DNA from 4 places in the Endobacterium panacihumi genome. Region 1 is predicted to be linked to each of the others. Evidence: predicted binding sites of a transcription regulator. Region 1 holds the regulator's gene; each other region holds the start of a gene.
The links. Region 1 encodes LexA, which represses DNA repair genes until DNA is damaged. Its sites were predicted from a motif close to TGTTCNNNNTGTGTTCNG; they were not measured.
Positions count from the first base shown of each region.

Region 2: the regulator LexA is predicted to act here: its motif matches at 1,776-1,793, upstream of ACRQ1B_RS05245 (ATP-dependent helicase).
Region 3: the regulator LexA is predicted to act here: its motif matches at 2,396-2,413, upstream of ACRQ1B_RS26615 (ImuA family protein).
Region 4: the regulator LexA is predicted to act here: its motif matches at 1,500-1,517, upstream of ACRQ1B_RS16355 (ImuA family protein).

Region 1 is NZ_JBOZRA010000001.1:1,513,933-1,518,143, forward strand. It holds gene kdsA (3-deoxy-8-phosphooctulonate synthase) at 1-805, opposite strand, end outside; gene ACRQ1B_RS07510 (VOC family protein) at 808-1,686, opposite strand; gene lexA (transcriptional repressor LexA) at 1,859-2,578, shown strand; gene ACRQ1B_RS07520 (ComEC/Rec2 family competence protein) at 2,559-4,211, opposite strand, start outside.
Region 2 is NZ_JBOZRA010000001.1:1,058,241-1,062,451, forward strand. It holds gene ACRQ1B_RS05245 (ATP-dependent helicase) at 1-1,734, opposite strand, end outside; gene ACRQ1B_RS05250 (efflux RND transporter periplasmic adaptor subunit) at 2,029-3,207, shown strand; gene ACRQ1B_RS05255 (efflux RND transporter permease subunit) at 3,204-4,211, shown strand, end outside.
Region 3 is NZ_JBOZRA010000009.1:108,699-112,909, reverse strand. It holds gene leuD (3-isopropylmalate dehydratase small subunit) at 1-238, opposite strand, end outside; gene ACRQ1B_RS26635 (hypothetical protein) at 354-584, opposite strand; gene ACRQ1B_RS26630 (HpcH/HpaI aldolase/citrate lyase family protein) at 717-1,613, shown strand; gene ACRQ1B_RS26625 (DUF1737 domain-containing protein) at 1,610-1,816, shown strand; gene ACRQ1B_RS26620 (metallopeptidase family protein) at 1,820-2,263, opposite strand; gene ACRQ1B_RS26615 (ImuA family protein) at 2,434-3,381, shown strand; gene ACRQ1B_RS26610 (Y-family DNA polymerase) at 3,332-4,211, shown strand, end outside.
Region 4 is NZ_JBOZRA010000003.1:202,286-206,496, forward strand. It holds gene ACRQ1B_RS16345 (hypothetical protein) at 646-1,056, opposite strand; gene ACRQ1B_RS16350 (hypothetical protein) at 1,169-1,309, shown strand; gene ACRQ1B_RS16355 (ImuA family protein) at 1,587-2,363, shown strand; gene ACRQ1B_RS16360 (Y-family DNA polymerase) at 2,284-3,795, shown strand; gene ACRQ1B_RS16365 (error-prone DNA polymerase) at 3,792-4,211, shown strand, end outside.

The DNA of each region.
Region 1 (4,211 bases):
GCAGTTTCGGCATGTCCTTCAGATGCACCATGTTGGGGCCATCCGACGGCGCATTGTCCGGATCCTCATGCGTTTCGATAAAGACACCTGCCACACCGACAGCCACGGCTGCACGCGCAAGCGTTTCTACGAACTCGCGCTGACCGCCGCTCGAACCGCCCTGCCCGCCCGGCTGCTGCACGGAATGGGTGGCGTCAAAAATGACCGGCGAACCGAGCGATGCCATGATCGGCAATGAGCGCATGTCCGAGACCAGCGTGTTGTAGCCGAAGGAAGCACCGCGCTCGCACAGCAGCACATTGCCGTTTCCGCTTTCGGTAAACTTTGCCTGGACATTCTTCATGTCCCAGGGCGCCAGAAACTGGCCCTTCTTGACGTTGATGGCACGGCCGGTTTTTGCAGCGGCCACCAGAAGATCGGTCTGGCGCGACAAAAATGCCGGGATCTGCAGGATATCCACCGTTTCAGCAACGATGGCGCACTGCTCTTCGGTATGAATGTCGGTCAGGACCGGAAAGCCGAATTCCTTCTTGAGATCGGCAAAGATTTCCATTGCTGTTTCGAGCCCGATGCCGCGCTTGCCGGCAATCGACGTGCGGTTCGCCTTGTCGAAGGAGGATTTGTAGACGAGACCGATGCCAAGCTTCTCGCAGAGCTCCGACAGCGTGCCGGCGATCATGAAGGCATGGTCGCGGCTTTCCATCTGGCAGGGGCCGGCGATCAGAGAGAGTTTCTTGCTGTTGGAAAAAAGGACCTGCTTGGCCCCCTCGCCGACGGTTACTTCGGCCTTGGCGCTGACAGCCATGATCACTCCTCGAAAGCAAATACGGCACCCTGTCCGGGCGCCGGGGCAACCATGATACGGCTGCCCTTTTCCATGAATGCGACGTCATTAGCAGCAAGCTTTGCCCGTGTCACGGTGAGATCGGGAACACGGAAGACGATGGCGGCGCCGGTGAGGCCAAGCGTTTGCGATGACTTGAAACCAGCCTCGACCGCAAATTCAGCCCGAAAGGTTTCGGCAGACAGCACCTGCACGGCAGCGTTTCTCGCGGAAAAGCGATGATGCTCGCCGGCAAGCTCCGAACCGGTATCGATCGCGATCTGCAGACGCCCGACGTGAGAAGCCAATGCATTTTCCGCCACCAGCACGACCTCCGCCAAACCGAAAACACCGTTTTCGTGGCGCTCCAGTGTCGCGCGATCGGCCGGCAAGGGATCAAGCCGCTGACATGTGAACACGCCGAAAGAATCACTTTCCCCGCGCCCCGCAAAAGCCAGATGAAAACGGGCAAGTTTTTCCGAACCGTCCGGCAACTTCGCTAGCCGTGAGAATTCCAGCATATCACCGCCGGAAATCCCGGCTTGGGTAAACCGCTCACGGTCGGCACGCGCATTGTCCGTTGCCAGGGCGACGGCAGAAAAGCCCTCCTCGCCCATCACTGTGCGCGCCGCCTGATCCTGCGCCACGAATGCATTACCGGCTGCAATCGAGTTCTCGTAGAGTTCCGAATCCACAACGGCCAACGGCTCCAGATAGGTGCCATCCCTCATGAAAACACAGGCATTTCCCGTACCGAACGGATGTGTGGCGTCGGCCGCAACCGTGAAACCGAGCCGGCTTAATCGCCGACGAGCAATATCGAGAGACGCGGTGGGCAAAACGAGATGGTCGATGGTGAACATGGCCGCCCTTCTTCAAAACAGGCTTGAATAACAGTGATCGACTTTTCCCAGCCCGTGATCAAGCACACCATGCGCCGCCTTCGTTCCAAGCACTACCAATTTTCGTAGTTGCGGAACACACATGGAACATATAGTGTCCGTTCTGGATTTGTTTCACCTTCAAGGACCCGCCATGCTCACGCGCAAACAGCAGGAACTGCTTCTGTTCATTCACGAACGCATGAAGGAGTCCGGTGTGCCGCCATCGTTCGACGAAATGAAGGATGCGCTGGACCTGGCTTCCAAATCGGGCATCCACCGCCTGATCACGGCACTTGAGGAACGCGGCTTCATCCGCCGCCTGCCGAACCGGGCACGTGCCCTGGAAGTCATCAAGCTGCCGGACGCCTATAATGCCAGCCTGACGCCGCGCAAACCGTTTTCACCGAGCGTCATCGAAGGCAGTCTCGGCAAGACCCAGCCGGTCAAGACGGTCACCCCGCCACCGGTCGCCAATGACAGCATTCCGGCCACCACCGTGCCCGTCATGGGCCGGATTGCTGCCGGTGTGCCGATCTCCGCAATCCAGAACACCACGCATGAAATCGCCGTGCCGCCGGAAATGCTCGGCAATGGCGAACATTATGCGCTGGAAGTGCGCGGCGATTCGATGATCGAGGCCGGCATTCTGGATGGCGACACGGTCATCATCCGCAACGGCAACACCGCCACGCCGGGTGATATCATCGTCGCGCTGGTGGATGACGAGGAAGCGACACTGAAGCGTTTTCGCCGCAAGGGCGCATCGATCGCGCTGGAAGCCGCCAACCCGGCTTATGAGACCCGCATCTTCCCGCAGGAACGTGTAAAAGTTCAGGGCAAGCTGGTCGGCCTCATTCGCCGTTACCACTGATCTGCGATCTGCTGCTCAGGAATTGCAGCGGTTCCGGCAATGCCGGATCGAAAACACCTCGCCGCCAGTCATACTGGCGGTGGCGCTCCCAGGAGCGATCAGAGCCATCCATGGCGACAACGACTGACCATTCCTGAGGATCGGATTTTCCGTTAAAGCGGATTTCCAAAGCCCCCATGCGGCGCAGTGCTTCGCCATTGATCATCAGGGCGCCTGATCGGCAGCGATCGAAACGGGCGCGCGCAGCGATCACCACCTGAGCCATATCACAGGCGGGGCCGGCGTAACGCGCATCTTCCACAACCGCGATCGTCGGGCCATCGCGTGGTCTTGCGACACACCATGATCGGGCCGCGCAGGCGAATGTTGCCGAAGGGGTTTCCTGCAGTGCTTTTCGCATGCCCTGCCGGGCTCGGGCGATTTGTTCTGGTTTGAGCGGCTCTCGGCCTGCCCTTGCTACGGCAGCAACTGGCGCTTCTGGACTTGCCGCATTTTTCTTCGCAGCGCCTTTCTCCTGCATAGTGGGAGAAGCCAGGGACACAGCGTCCGAACCGGGCAGGTCTACACTCGTGTTTGCCGCCGTCAAAGCATGACTGGACTGGGGAGGCTTCACCTCCGTGTCCGGTGCCGGAATATCCAGCAAAGTCGGCCCCTCTGGCTGGGGCAATGACAGGGCATGACGCCACTGCGAGTAGATGAAACCGGGCGGACGGACGCGATTGGTGGCGACCTGACCATCCGCCAGAAACGCAGCAAGGCTGCCATCTTCCGAAACGAGAAAATCCGGCGGCGGATCGTGCCCTGCCCGCCATGAGAGAAAAATGGCCAGAGCCAGAAACGGCAGCCCCAGCAGATAAAGCCGCGTGCGCAGCAAGGTCAGGATAAGGAAGCCAGCCGTTGCGATGGGAAGAAACCAAGTCGGTTGGCGGCCGATGCCGACATCGCCACCCCAGCCGGCAACGGTTTTGGCGACGATGATGACGCCCTCCAGCCCCATGCCCATCACGTTCAAGAACGGCCCATCCAGCCCAAATGGCATCACCAGCATTGCAATCAGGCCGAACGGCATGACGATGAACGAAACGAGCGGCATGGCAGCCAGATTGGCGGCCAGCCCGTAGGTGGAAAGACGGTGAAAATGGTCGATGGAAAAGATGGCCGTCGACAGGCCACCGATCAGCGACGTGACGAAGACGCCACCGACCAGATGCCCCAGGGCAAAAACCGGTTTGAGCGCTGCCGGGCGCCATGGCGGATCGTCGCTATTCGCCTCCCTGCGCCTGCTCCATGCCGAATAGCCCGCCACCAGCGCCACCGTGGCGGCAAAGGACATCTGGAAACTCGGCCCCAGAATTTCCGAGGGAGAGACGACAAGAACGACCAGCGCCGCCAGCGCCACATTGCGCAGGCTGATCGACGGACGGTCGAAAAACACGGCGGCCAGCATGATCGCCATCATGATATAGGCGCGCTCGGCGGACACGCCGAAGCCGGAGATCAGGTAATAACCGGTCGCCATCAGAAGTGCTGCACCCGCCGCCAGCTTCTTGACGGGAAACGCCTGCGCAAAACCGGGCATAAGAGCAAACAGGCTGCGCATGCCGACAAAAAAGATACCGGCCGCCAGCGCCAT
Region 2 (4,211 bases), 460 kb from region 1:
TTCCAGACGCCCCGGCGCTTCCGCCGATTTGTCGTTCTTCCACATGTCGGTATAGCCCGACTCTTCCAGAATCTGCTCGGCCAGCTCGGTATGCGGCATGGTTTCGAGCCGCTCCTGCCAGTTCTTGAAACTCTGGATGACGTCGAACAGCGCCTTGCGCGCCTTCGGCTTCAGCTCGTCCGTTTCGATCATGTCCGAAGCGGCGGCCAGCATCGGAATGTCGCGGGCGCGGGCATAGTCATGCAGATTGCGGATGGTGGTGTCGCCAAGGCCGCGTTTCGGCGTGTTGACGATACGCTCGAAGGCAAGATCGTCTGCCGGCTGGCAGACGAGGCGGAAATAGGCCATCGCATCGCGCACTTCGAGACGCTCGTAGAAGCGCGGACCGCCGATGACGCGGTAATTGAGGCCAAGCGTGACAAAACGGTCTTCGAATTCGCGCATCTGGAACGAGGCGCGAACGAGGATCGCCATGTCGTTCAGCGCATGTTTCTTGCCGTCCGTGCTGTCGCCACGCTGCAGCCGCTCGATTTCCTCGCCGACGGCGCGGGCTTCTTCTTCCGAATCCCAGGCGGCATGCACCTGAACCTTCTGGTCGTCGGGATCGCTGCGGTCGGTGAACAGGGTTTTGCCGAGCCGCCCTTCATTGTGGGCTATCAGATGACCGGCAGCGCCGAGAATATGCTCGGTGGAACGATAATTACGCTCCAGCTTGATCACCTTGGCGCCCAAAAAGTCCTTTTCGAAGCGGAGGATGTTGTCCACCTCGGCACCGCGCCAGCCATAGATCGACTGGTCGTCATCACCAACGCAGCAGACATTTTGCGGCACGCCCTTGGGGCGCTGAGCGAGAAGACGCAGCCACATATATTGGGCGGTGTTGGTGTCCTGATACTCATCGACGAGAATGTAACGAAAGCGCTCGTGATACTCTTTCAGCAGATCCGGCGCCTTGCGGAACAACGCGATCGGATGCAGCAGCAGATCGCCGAAATCGCAGGCGTTGAGCGTGCGCAGGCGCGCCTGATAGGCAGCGTAAAGCTCGCGGCCCTTGCCGTTGGCGAAGGCGCGGGCATCGCCTTCCGGAATGTCCGGCGGCAGCAGCCCCTTGTTTTTCCAGCCGTCGATCATGCCGGCGAACTGTTTTGCCGGCCAGCGCTTGTCGTCCAGACCTTCGGCCTGAATCAGCTGCTTGATCAACCGCACCACGTCGTCGGTGTCCAGAATGGTGAAGTCGGAGCGCAGGCCCACCAGCTCCGCATGACGGCGCAGCAGTTTCACGCCGATCGAGTGAAAGGTGCCGAGCCACGGCATGCCCTCGACAGCGCCGCCGACGAGAACGCCGATGCGCTCCTTCATCTCGCGCGCTGCCTTGTTGGTAAAGGTCACGGCAAGGATCTGGCTCGGCCATGCCTTTCCGGTCTCAAGAATATGGGCGATGCGGGTGGTCAGCACACGGGTTTTGCCGGTACCGGCGCCGGCGAGAACGAGAACCGGGCCATCGGTCGTTTCCACAGCCTCGCGCTGTTCCGGGTTGAGGCCGGAGAGGTAGTCGAGGCTCGGTCGGTTCTGGTCGCGCGCCGCCATGGCGCGGGCGGCAATGCCGAGCCCACCGCCAGCCGGAGGTGCTGCCTGACCGGCGGCCGGTACAGGGGCGTTGCTGCCGCGGCTCTGCGGGCGGCGGGGTTCCGGCTCTTCGTCGAAGAACGGGATATCGTCGAAACTGTTACTCATGGGGCCAATGTAGTGATTCGGAACCGAAAGGCCAGAAAAGATGTTCTGGTTTCATTCCATTTGCACATGTCGCCTGTGGACTTTTTCGGGAGCCGCCACAGTAAAGGCGGAAACAGGCAGCCTGATGGCAGGCAACATGCACAGCAAATGATCGCATCTGAACAAAGCTTCAGCATCTGACATATGCGTGAAATTACGCGAGGTTACAAATCGGTAAGGTACCCCGCCAAGCATTGCGTAAACAGGCTGAAACGGAGATACTTCACCCACTCAAGTTGAATGCCGGAGAAATGCATGCGGATCGGAAACCAGCTCCTGACCTCGGTGGCAGTGTTGCTTGCGGGCCTCTGTCTGTGGGTCTGGCTGTCGGCAGATGCCGGCCGCACACTGGTGTCCATGGGGGTTCCTGAAAGCGTGGTCGCGGCGATCAATCCGGCAGCGACCGAGCCGGTCTCGGCCGAAGCGTCCTCCGGAGGTGCCACGGCGGCTGCAACAGCGCGTGCCGGTGGCGGTGGTCAGCAGGCGGTTCTTGTCGCCACCCGCCCGGTCGGCAAGGGCATCGTCAACGACCAGCTGTCGGCCATCGGTAGCGGCGAGGCCATCCAGTCGGTCATCGTCATGCCGCAGGCAGCCGGCACGATCAACGAAATCCATGTGAAATCCGGCGACGTCGTCAAGAAGGGGCAGGTTCTCGCCCAGCTCGACGACGACGAGCAGATCATCCTGCGCGATCAGGCAAAAGTCCTGCTGCGCAGCGCCACCGAAAAGGCCGAGAGCTATTCGGCGGTAAAAAGCTTCTCCCGTCTCGATGTTCTCGATGCGCAGATCGCCAAGGAAACAGCGCAACTGGCGCTGACAAACGCCGAACTGGCCTTGAAGCGCCGCTCCGTCGTCGCCCCCATTGATGGCATTGTCGGCATCGTCGTGGTCAATATCGGCGACAACGTCACCACATCCAGCAATGTCGTGCAGGTCGATAACCGCCAGCAGCTGCTGGTGGATTTCTGGGCGCCGGAACGGTTCGCCGTGCAGGTCAATGTCGGCATGCCGGTTCAGGCGACCTCGGCTTCGCGTCCGGGCCGCGTCTTCGAAGGTTCGGTCGAGGCGGTCGACAACCGTGTCGATCCGGCCAGCCGCACCATTCGTATTCGCGCCAAGGTCGAAAACGAGGAAGACCTTTTGCGCGCCGGCATGTCCTTTGGCGTCACCATGCGTTTTCCGGGCGAGACCTATGCCACGGTCGATCCGCTTGCCGTGCAGTGGGACAGCAAGGGTTCCTTCGTCTGGCAGATCGTCGACAAAAAGTCGGTGAAAGCCCGCGTGCGCATCATCCAGCGCAATCCCGACGCCATTCTCGTCGCGGGTGATATCAAGGAAGGCGATCTCGTCGCCACCGAAGGCCTGCAGCGTGTTCGCGAAAACGGCACTGTCCGCATTGCCGGTGAAAAGCCGCCGGAGGTCGCCAGCCGATGAGCGTGAGTGACGAAACGGAAAACAGGTCCGGCCAGGACAAAAGCGCCGACAGCCAGAAAACCTTCACCGCACTCTTCGTGCGTCGCCCGGTTCTGGCCGCGGTCCTGAACACGCTGCTGGTTGTTGCCGGTCTCGCGGCACTCGTCGGCATCGAAGTGCGTGAACTGCCGGATGTCGATCAGCCGGTCATCAGCGTGCGCACCACCTATGACGGCGCGTCCGCCCAGACGATGGACCAGGAAGTCACCGACGTCATCGAGGGTGCTGTCGCCCGCGTCAGCGGTCTGAAAACTATCTCGTCGATTTCCGATTTCGGTCAAAGCCGCGTCACGCTGGAATTCAGCGATACGGCCGACCTTGCCGTCGCCGCCAACGATGTGCGCGATGCGCTCGGCCGCGTCACCAATCAGCTGCCGGAGGATGCCGACGAACCGCGCATCATCAAGGCCGACAGTGACAGCCAGCCGATCATGCGCCTTGCCGTCACCTCCACGACGCTGTCGATGGAAGATCTGACGCTCCTGGTCGAAAACGAGATTTCCGACCGTCTGGCCGCCGTCGATGGTGTCGCCGATGTCGAACTTTACGGCGATCAGGAAAAGGTTTTTCGCGTCGATGTCGATCAGGAAGCACTTGCCGGCCGTGGTCTGACGATCGCCGATCTCTCCAACGCGCTGTCCACCGCTGCCCTTGACGTGCCGGCGGGTTCGCTCGAATCCTCCACGCAGGATATCATCGTCCGCGCCACAGCCAATCTCACCAAGCCGGAGGATTTTGAAAACGTCCTGATCGGCGACAATGTCCGCATCCGCGACGTGGCGACTGTGATGCTCGGCCCTGACGATGGCACCACGGCGCTCCGCTCTAACAGCGTGCCCGGTGTCGGTCTCGGCGTGCTGCGTCAGGCGCAATCGAACACGCTCAGCATTTCCGAAGGCGTCAAGAAGGCCGTCGCTGCCCTGCAGCCCAACCTGCCGGAAGGCACGCGCATCGCCATTACCAGC
Region 3 (4,211 bases), on a different contig from region 1:
CGCAGCCAAAATTGTCACCGGCAACGATGATCTTGGCATTCTGATAGGCTGGCTTGTTGAGAACGAAATCGGCGTTCGGGCTGCCGTCCTCGTTATAGCGGGCTTCCGCGAAAAGTCCCTTGCCGAGACCGGTGCGCTTGATCGTCTTCAGATAATCCTTCGGAATGATCATGTCGGTGTCAATATTGACGACCGGAAGCGGAGCGGCAACGCCGGTGAGGGTGGTAAACTTTTCCATGGCAAACCTTCAGGTGGTCTTCTCAAACAGAAGATCATGCCAATAGAGCAAAATCGCCCGGATTTGAAGGTCGATTCACGTTTAACCGGTACGGTACCCGCCGGTACGATCGATCTTAAAGATCGATGATCGTTCCTCGGCCGTCGTTCCAGACGCGCATGTTTTCCTGTTTGGCATTCTTGGCGCGCACCGGGACGGGTTTAAGTCGGGCCGAAAGCAGGCGGATGCCGGTAAAGATGGCTAGCATACCGGCAAAGGCGACCGTTAGAGAAGCGGTGAGGACAGCCACAAATGCAATGACGGCGATGCCGGACAGAGCAAAAAAGAAGGCGCGGATGTTCTGCATGATTGTTAAATCCCTTTCGATACAGGCAATGTGGGCCTTTCCCGTTCCGCTTGCAAGAGGGATAGTGACCTGGACGCGATCAAGGCGCGATCACGATATTGCGCGTGCGTTCAAAGCTTGGCACAAAGCGGCATGCCTGATTTTTCAGAAACTGCTCGACTGCGCCGATCCGTTCTCAGTGTTCCTGCCATCAACCGGCGGGCCCTGGACAAGACCCATATGCTCGATTGTGATGCGGTGATCTTTGATCTGGAAGACTCGGTTGCTCCTGAAAAGAAAGCCGAAGCGCGGAACAATCTTCGCCGCTTTTTTGCTGAAACACCTTTGAACGGCAAGGAAACGATCATCCGCATCAACGCGCTTGCGTCCGATTTTGGTGCGGAAGATATCGAGCTTGTCCGTGATGTCATGCCGAATGCGGTTGCCCTGCCGAAGGTCGATGACATCTCTGTCATAACGGATATCGAAGCGCGGTTGGCGCAATCATCACCACACTTGCGCATCTGGGCGATGATGGAGACCGCACGCGGCATTGCCAATGCGGTCGAGATTGCGCGGGCGGCCCATGACAGCGGAACCAGACTCGATTGTTTCGTGATCGGCCTCAACGACCTGCGTAAGGATACCGGTGTGCCGGCTCGGCCCGGGCGGACCTATCTCATGCCATGGATGATGCAGGTGGTGCTGGCGGCCCGCGCCTATGGCTTGGATGTGATCGACAGCGTTTTTAACGACTTTCGGGAGTCTGCTGCTTATGAGGCAGAATGCGAACAGGGACGGGATATGGGGTTTGATGGCAAGATGCTGATCCATCCGGTCCAGATCGAAGCCGCCAACCATGCCTTTGGTCCTTCACCTGAAGCGGTGAAGGAAGCGCGGGCAATCATTGCCGCCTTTGCTCTGCCGGAAACCAAAGATCTCAATGTCATTACCATGGATGGCCGCATGGTCGAACGCCTGCATCTGGTGCAGGCGGAAAAACTGGTCGCAAAAGCAAACCGCATGGCAGAACGAAGGACACGCGCATGAAACTTTACCGTCTTCTCACCGGGCCGGATGACGCCGCATTTTGTCACAAGGTGACACTGGCGCTGAACAAGGGCTGGGAACTGGCAGGCTCGCCGGCCTACGCGTTCAACGCTAAAACGGGCGAAATGCAGTGCGCGCAGCCTGTGACCAAGACTGTCGAGGGCAAGGATTACCATCCCGACATGAAACTCGGCGAGCAGTAACATTCATCGTTCTGCAGCGGCGGCGGCATCTGCACTTTCTTCAATGCGCTCCATGTCGTCGTCGCTGAGGCCAAAATGATGGCCGATTTCATGGATCAGCACGTGGGTGATGATGTCGCCCAGCGTTTCCTCGTTTTCGGCCCAATAATCCAGGATCGGGCGACGATAGAGCCTGATCCGGTTCGGCAGTTCACCGGTCTCAACGGTAAAGCGCTCGGAAAGGCCGCGGCCCTCGAACAGGCCGAGCAGGTCGAAAGGGGTTTCCAGTGCCATGTCTTCGAAAACGTCGTCATCGGGAAAATCCTCGATCTCGATCGTCAGATTGGCTGTGAGGGCTCTGAATTCTGCGGGCAAGAGACCATAGGCTTCGATCGCGAGCGATTCAAAGGCACTGATGGTAGGCGCATGGCGATCACGCCAATCGTCTGTCTGGTCGATACGGGCCATGGGTACTCCTTATGGCCATGCATATATGCTTTTTGAGAAAATTTTTCGAGTGCGGATTCAATGGTCCGTACCATCCTGAATGGGAATCATTTCACATTGCTGTTGACTCCTCAAGCCAGCTCTGGAATCCATAAGAACATAAAGTGAACATATCCGAATGGAGCGACGTCATGGCTGGGAAAGCTGTGGCGCAGGAGACAGTTTTTGCCCTGCGTGAAACCATTGCCCGCATGGAAGGCAAAGATATCCGGGCATTCGATGGATCGGGTGACAGGGCTAAGCAGATAGCTGCCGTGCAGGACAAGCGCGAGCGGCTTTCCTTTGGCATTGATGTTCTCGACCAGGCGCTGGAGGGCGGTCTGCCATTGGATGGGCTGGCCGAAATCCGCACCAGCGCTATGAAGGATGCCGGTGCTGCCAGCGGTTTTGCCCTGGCGGTTTCGGCATTGCTGCAGAACCAGGGGGAAGGGCCGGGGCAATCGATGACGTGCGGATTGCCAATTCTCTGGATTGCCGACCGCCTCGCAGTTTTGGAGACCGGAATGCCCTATGCGTTAGGGCTTCTGGATTTCGGCATAAAACCGGAAACCTTTTTGCATGCCCGGCCACGCAGGCTGGAAGATGCGCTTTGGCTTGCAGAAGCGGCGGCGGCAAGCGGCGCTTTTGCAATAACGGTCCTGGAAGTCTGCGGCAATCTCAAGCATTTCGGCCTCACCGAAAGTCGACGGTTGAGTCTCCGTGCCAAGGCATCAGGTCGGCCTTTGTTCGTCCTTCGACAAGCTGGAGAGGAGGAGGCGAGCAGCGCCGATTTCCGCTTTCTGGTCGAAACTGCGCCGGCAGCAAACCGGTATCTCGCTGATGGAACCATGCTTGGCGGCAGCATCGGGCATTCCGTCTTTCGTCTCACCCTCGAACGGAGCCGCAACCCGGCTCCATTTTCCTTACTCCTGGAATGGAATTCCGATGACCGCCGCCTCTCAACCGCTCACGCGCCAGCCAAATCTGTCTTTGCAGTCCGGCACCCAACGTATTCTGGCCCTGACTTTCCCAAAACTGTCGATCGATCGGGTGCTGCGGCGAAAGTGGGGGCAAGACTTGCGTTCGACCGGGCGTCCTGAAGCCGGGCCTATCGTTTGTGTCGCGCATGTCGACAACACATTGAGGCTTGTTGCCTGTAATGATGAAGCGGCCCGGTTAGGTCTTCGGCTTGGGCAAGGCTTGGCGGAAGCGCGTGCCATCTGCCCCGGCGTGATCGTTGTCGATGAAGATCAGGCCGCCGACCATCGGCTGCTTGAGGGGATTGCTGATTGGTGCGATCGCTACACACCGCTGGTGGCGCTGGAAGGAAAAAACGGTCTTTTTCTCGACATCACCGGCTGCGCCCATCTCGTGGGCGGTGAGGCGGCTTTGTTGGAAGATATTCTCAAACGCCTGACCCAGATGGGGTTGGAGGTACGTGGTGCGGTCTCTTCCTCTCCCGGCCTATCATGGGCAATCTGCCATTATGGCGGTAATCACATTGTCAGCGATGAAAACGCTGAAGAAATGCTGGCACCGCTGCCGGTGGCAGCGTTAAGGCTCGATCAGAACACGGTTTCGGCTCTCCAAAAGCTGGGGCTGAAGCGGGTTGCTGACCTCATTCGCACACCGCGCGCACCGCTCGCCCGCCGGTTTGGCGCAGCAGTCCTGTTGCGGCTCGATCAGGCAAAGGGTGAGAACGATGAACCGATCTCACCGCGTCGCCCCATTGCCAGCTTGTCGGCAGAACGCCGTCTTGCCGATCCTATCCAGTCGGAAGAGGACATTGTTTTCGTAACACGGCAGATCGCCCAATGCCTTCTGTCCAGGCTTGAAGCGCGTGGTGCCGGCGGGCGGTTGTTTGAACTGGTGTTGTTTCGCATCGATGGGCAGGTCTCGCGGATTTCGGCCGGCGCATCGCGACCCTTGC
Region 4 (4,211 bases), on a different contig from region 1:
GAACTCATGACCGGTGTGGGTAGCGGCGAGTTCAAAGGTGATGATTTCGTTTGATCGGCTTGCAGACCACATAATTGCGATGAAGAAGCAGGACTTCTCTTCCTGTCCAGGCAGGATCGTGGAGGTGTTCGCTGCATGGAAACCCGAGGGCAAGAGAATTATCGTCCATCCGAATGTGAAGGCCTGGCCGGAGAAGGCGAAAGGCGAGCTGAGAACGTGGGCCCGGCAATGGGAGTGACGGTCCCAAGAGGCTTCGAGTTCAAGTCCGACGCGGCAACCATGCCGCTAAACGCAGTGGCGGCAGCAGTAATCTGGATCAGGTTATGGGTGTCAATTTGACCATGAGACTATAGCTGGAAGCTCTGGAAGCCGTCGATCCACGCGTCGTGTTGGGTGGCTTGACTGTGGAAGCGATAGGGGTTTTCGAAACGGGAATGGCCACGCATCGCAGCGGAAAGGCCTTCAGCTGTCCAACGTGCAATAACTGCGCAGCAGGGAAAGTCATAGCCTCACCTGCATGAGGCAAACAAGGCGACGCTTCGTTTCGTGCGGTTATCGTCACTCTTCATTCCCCCATCCTGGCGTGAAAACTATGAGGGTGCTGAAGGTTTTCAAGGCATGCAGAAGGTTGTGGTGAATAGGTGATTATTGCGCAGCTTTACCGCCCATAAATACCCGGTGCATCGTTTCTGCGATCGCCTGCTCGATCGGCTTGTCGAGCAGAATGTCAGGTTCGTTGGCGAGTTCCATGAATGTTTGGTCGACGAGCCGTTCCTTCATAGGGCCTGAGAGATGATAGCGAATAGCATAAGTACCGAGTTTATGCCGAAGTGCGTCCATCTCTGCATCTGGCACAACAAGTTTTCGCGGAATAATCATGACACGGTTCCTCCAGCGATGGATCGTAAGCTGTATTCCCGACTTGTCCAATGAAGTTGGGGTGACCACGCGGCTCGGCGTGGTTTCAGAGCGCAATGTCGTGATTAGGCTATAATCAAGTTGCGCGACATCAATCTTCTCTGCATTACTGCTGTCTACCGTGACTGGAAAAAGCATTAAGGCTCAGTATTTGCCAGATAAATCGCTCCGTTGGCTTCAGCCCCCAGATACAAATGAGCGGCTCGGGTTCCACGAAGGAAACGAGGTCGCTAAAGTCTGGCCGGAGGGATTGAAAGGTAACACAGCGGCAAAATGGCATTGGACAGTCACGCCAAGAAAAGCAGTTGGTTTTGTTGATGGCACCGGAGACGAAGAGAAGGATGCTTTCTCTGCTCAGTTAGAAGCGAACAGTGAGTTCTTCAAAAACTGAGGACGTCGGGCTCACTGTTAGCTGAAGCCATGTGCTCATTCGTTGCCTTCCTCACTCCAAGAAATTCGATAATTAATCGCTAAAATAATTCCTCACAGCCTATGTGGCTGAATCTCATTGATCTTCCTGGCTTAGCATAGGTTCAGGATAATATTCCCAACCTTCTGGTTGCTTGACTCTTCGCAGGCATCGGAACAGAAACAGAACATCCGCATTTTGTCCAGCATGATGCTGGCCCGAAGCTCTGCCAACACGTTCCTGAGGGGAGCCGTGAACGATGACTGCTGCGCGCGCCCCAAGGACGTCAGAGGGTGTTTCAGATTTGATCTCCGATCTGCGCGAGCGGATTGCCTCACTCGAAACCAGCACGGTGAAGAAAGCCGGCTGTCTGGCATTCGGCGTGCCTGAGATGGATGCGGCTCTACCCGGCGGTGGTCTTGCCCATGGCGCCCTGCATGAGTTTGCCGGAGGCGGATCGGGTACGGTCGATGGTGCGGCCGCCGCGCTCTTTGCAGCGGGCATCGCAGCCAGAACGAAAGGACCGATCGTCTGGTGTCTGACGCGACCGGATCTGTTTTTCCCGGCATTGGCACAGGTTGGTCTGCATTCCGATCGGGTGATTTTTGTCGAGTCCGACAAGGACGACGATGTGCTGGCCAACATGGAGGAGGGGCTCTCCTTCGGCGGTCTTGGTGCGGTCGTCGGCGAACTTGTCCGCCTGCCAATGGTCGGTTCGCGCCGGCTTCAGCTGGCCGCCGAGCGCACTGGGACGATGGCGCTCGCCGTTCGCCGTTGGCGGCGGCAGACGGAAGCCAATGACTTTGGGCAACCGACGGCCTCGACTACACGGTGGCGGGTGAGCGTCATGCCATCGGAGGATTTGCCGGTTCCGGGGGTGGGGCGACCAAGATGGTTTGTGGAGTTGATGCGCGTGAAAGCGGGTGAGTGTGCTGAGTTTCTCGTGAGGGCGTGTGATGACAAGGGTCGTCTCGATTTATCTACCGGATCTGCCGACCGATCGCATTCGCCGGGACGATCCGTCCATTCCGCCTGAACAGGCCATCGCCGTGATCGCCAAAAGCGGCTCGAAACGCTGGGTGTCGGCCGCCGATGCGGCTGCAAGGAAAGCAGGCGTGCGCGTCGGCATGCCGGCTGCGAAAGCACAGGCGCTGTTTCGCGGGCTGATGCTGGTGGACGCAGACCTCAAGACGGACGCCGCGGCGCTGGAGCGGATCACGCTTTGGGCACTGACGCTCTATTCCCCGATCGTTGCCGTCGATGGTGTTGATGGGATTGTCATGGATACCGAAGGCGCCGACCATCTGCAGGGTGGCGAACTACCGATGGTGAGCAAGATCGCTAATCAGTTCCTGGCAAGAAAGCTGACGGCCCGGGTCGCCGTCGCCGATACCTGGGGTGCGGCACATGCCTGCGCCCGCGCCATCAGCCGTGAAACTGTCATCGTACCGATCGGTCAGACCGTCCGCGCTGTCGAGAAACTGCCGATTTCGCTACTGCGTCTCCCACCCAAGATCATTGGTGATTTGCGGACCCTCGGTTTTCAAACCATCGGCGAGCTTGCCAACACGGCACGCGCGCCCTTGAATCTGCGGTTCGGTCCGGAAATCGGCCGCCGTCTCGATCAGATGTTTGGGCGGGCGGCTGAGCCGATCGAGCCGATCCGCACAGCCGAACTGATCGAGGTTGCCCGCTCGTTCGCCGAGCCGATCGGTGCTGCCGAGACCATCAACAAATATGTCGGCCGGCTGATCGTCCAACTGATCCAGGAGCTTCAGAGACAAGGCCTGGGCGTGCGCCGTGCCGATCTGATCGTCGACAAGGTCGATGGCACACGGCAGGCGATCCGTGCCGGCACGGTCAAGCCGGCCCGGGACGTCGCCTGGTTGACCAAGCTGTTTCGTGATCGGACCGAAAAGATCGAGCCGGGCTTTGGCATCGAGAAACTGACCCTGGTTGCTGTGATCGCCGAGCCGCTTGAAGAGACGCAGAAATCGTCCTCGCTGGTGGAGGAGGAGGTCACCGATGTTTCGCCGCTGATCGACATCTATGGGAACCGCGGCCACAAGGTCTATCGTCTTGCGCCAATGGCGTCCGACGTTCCCGAGCGTTCCGTCCAGCGCATCAGCGCTGTTGCCGATCCGATCGCAATCGCATGGGTCGGACACTGGCGCAGGCCTGTGCGGTTACTGCCGCGGCCGGAACTGATCACTGCCATCGCACTGATGCCCGACTATCCGCCTGCCTCGATCACCTGGCGCGGCAAACGCCGCAAGGTCAAGCGCGCCGATGGCCCCGAGCGGATCTTTGGAGAGTGGTGGCAACGCGACAGCGAAATGGAGGCGGTGCGCGATTATTTTGTTATCGAGGACGAGAGCGGCGAACGGCTGTGGGTGTTTCGCTCCGGCGATGGCGTCGATCCCGAAACCGGCAGCCACCGGTGGTTCTGCCACGGGATTTTCGCATGAGGAGATATGCCGAGCTGCAGGTGACGACGCATTTTTCCTTCCTGCGCGGGGCGAGCTCGGCGCAGGAACTGTTCGAAACCGCTGCGGCGCTTGGCATCGATGCCGTCGGCGTCGTCGATCGTAACTCGCTGGCCGGTATCATCCGTGCGCTTGAGGCCTCGCGTGGCACGGGACTGCGTCTGGTCGTCGGCTGTCGTCTCGACCTTGCCGACGGCATGTCCATACTGGTCTATCCGATCGACCGGGCCGCCTATTCCCGGCTGACCCGGCTGATCACGCTCGGCAAATCGCGCGGTGGCAAGAACAACTGCATCCTGCACTGGGATGACGTCATCACCTATTCCGAAGGGATGATAGGTATCCTCGTCTCCGACCTTGGCGACGATGTCTGTGCCGTGCGCTTGAGGAAGATGGCC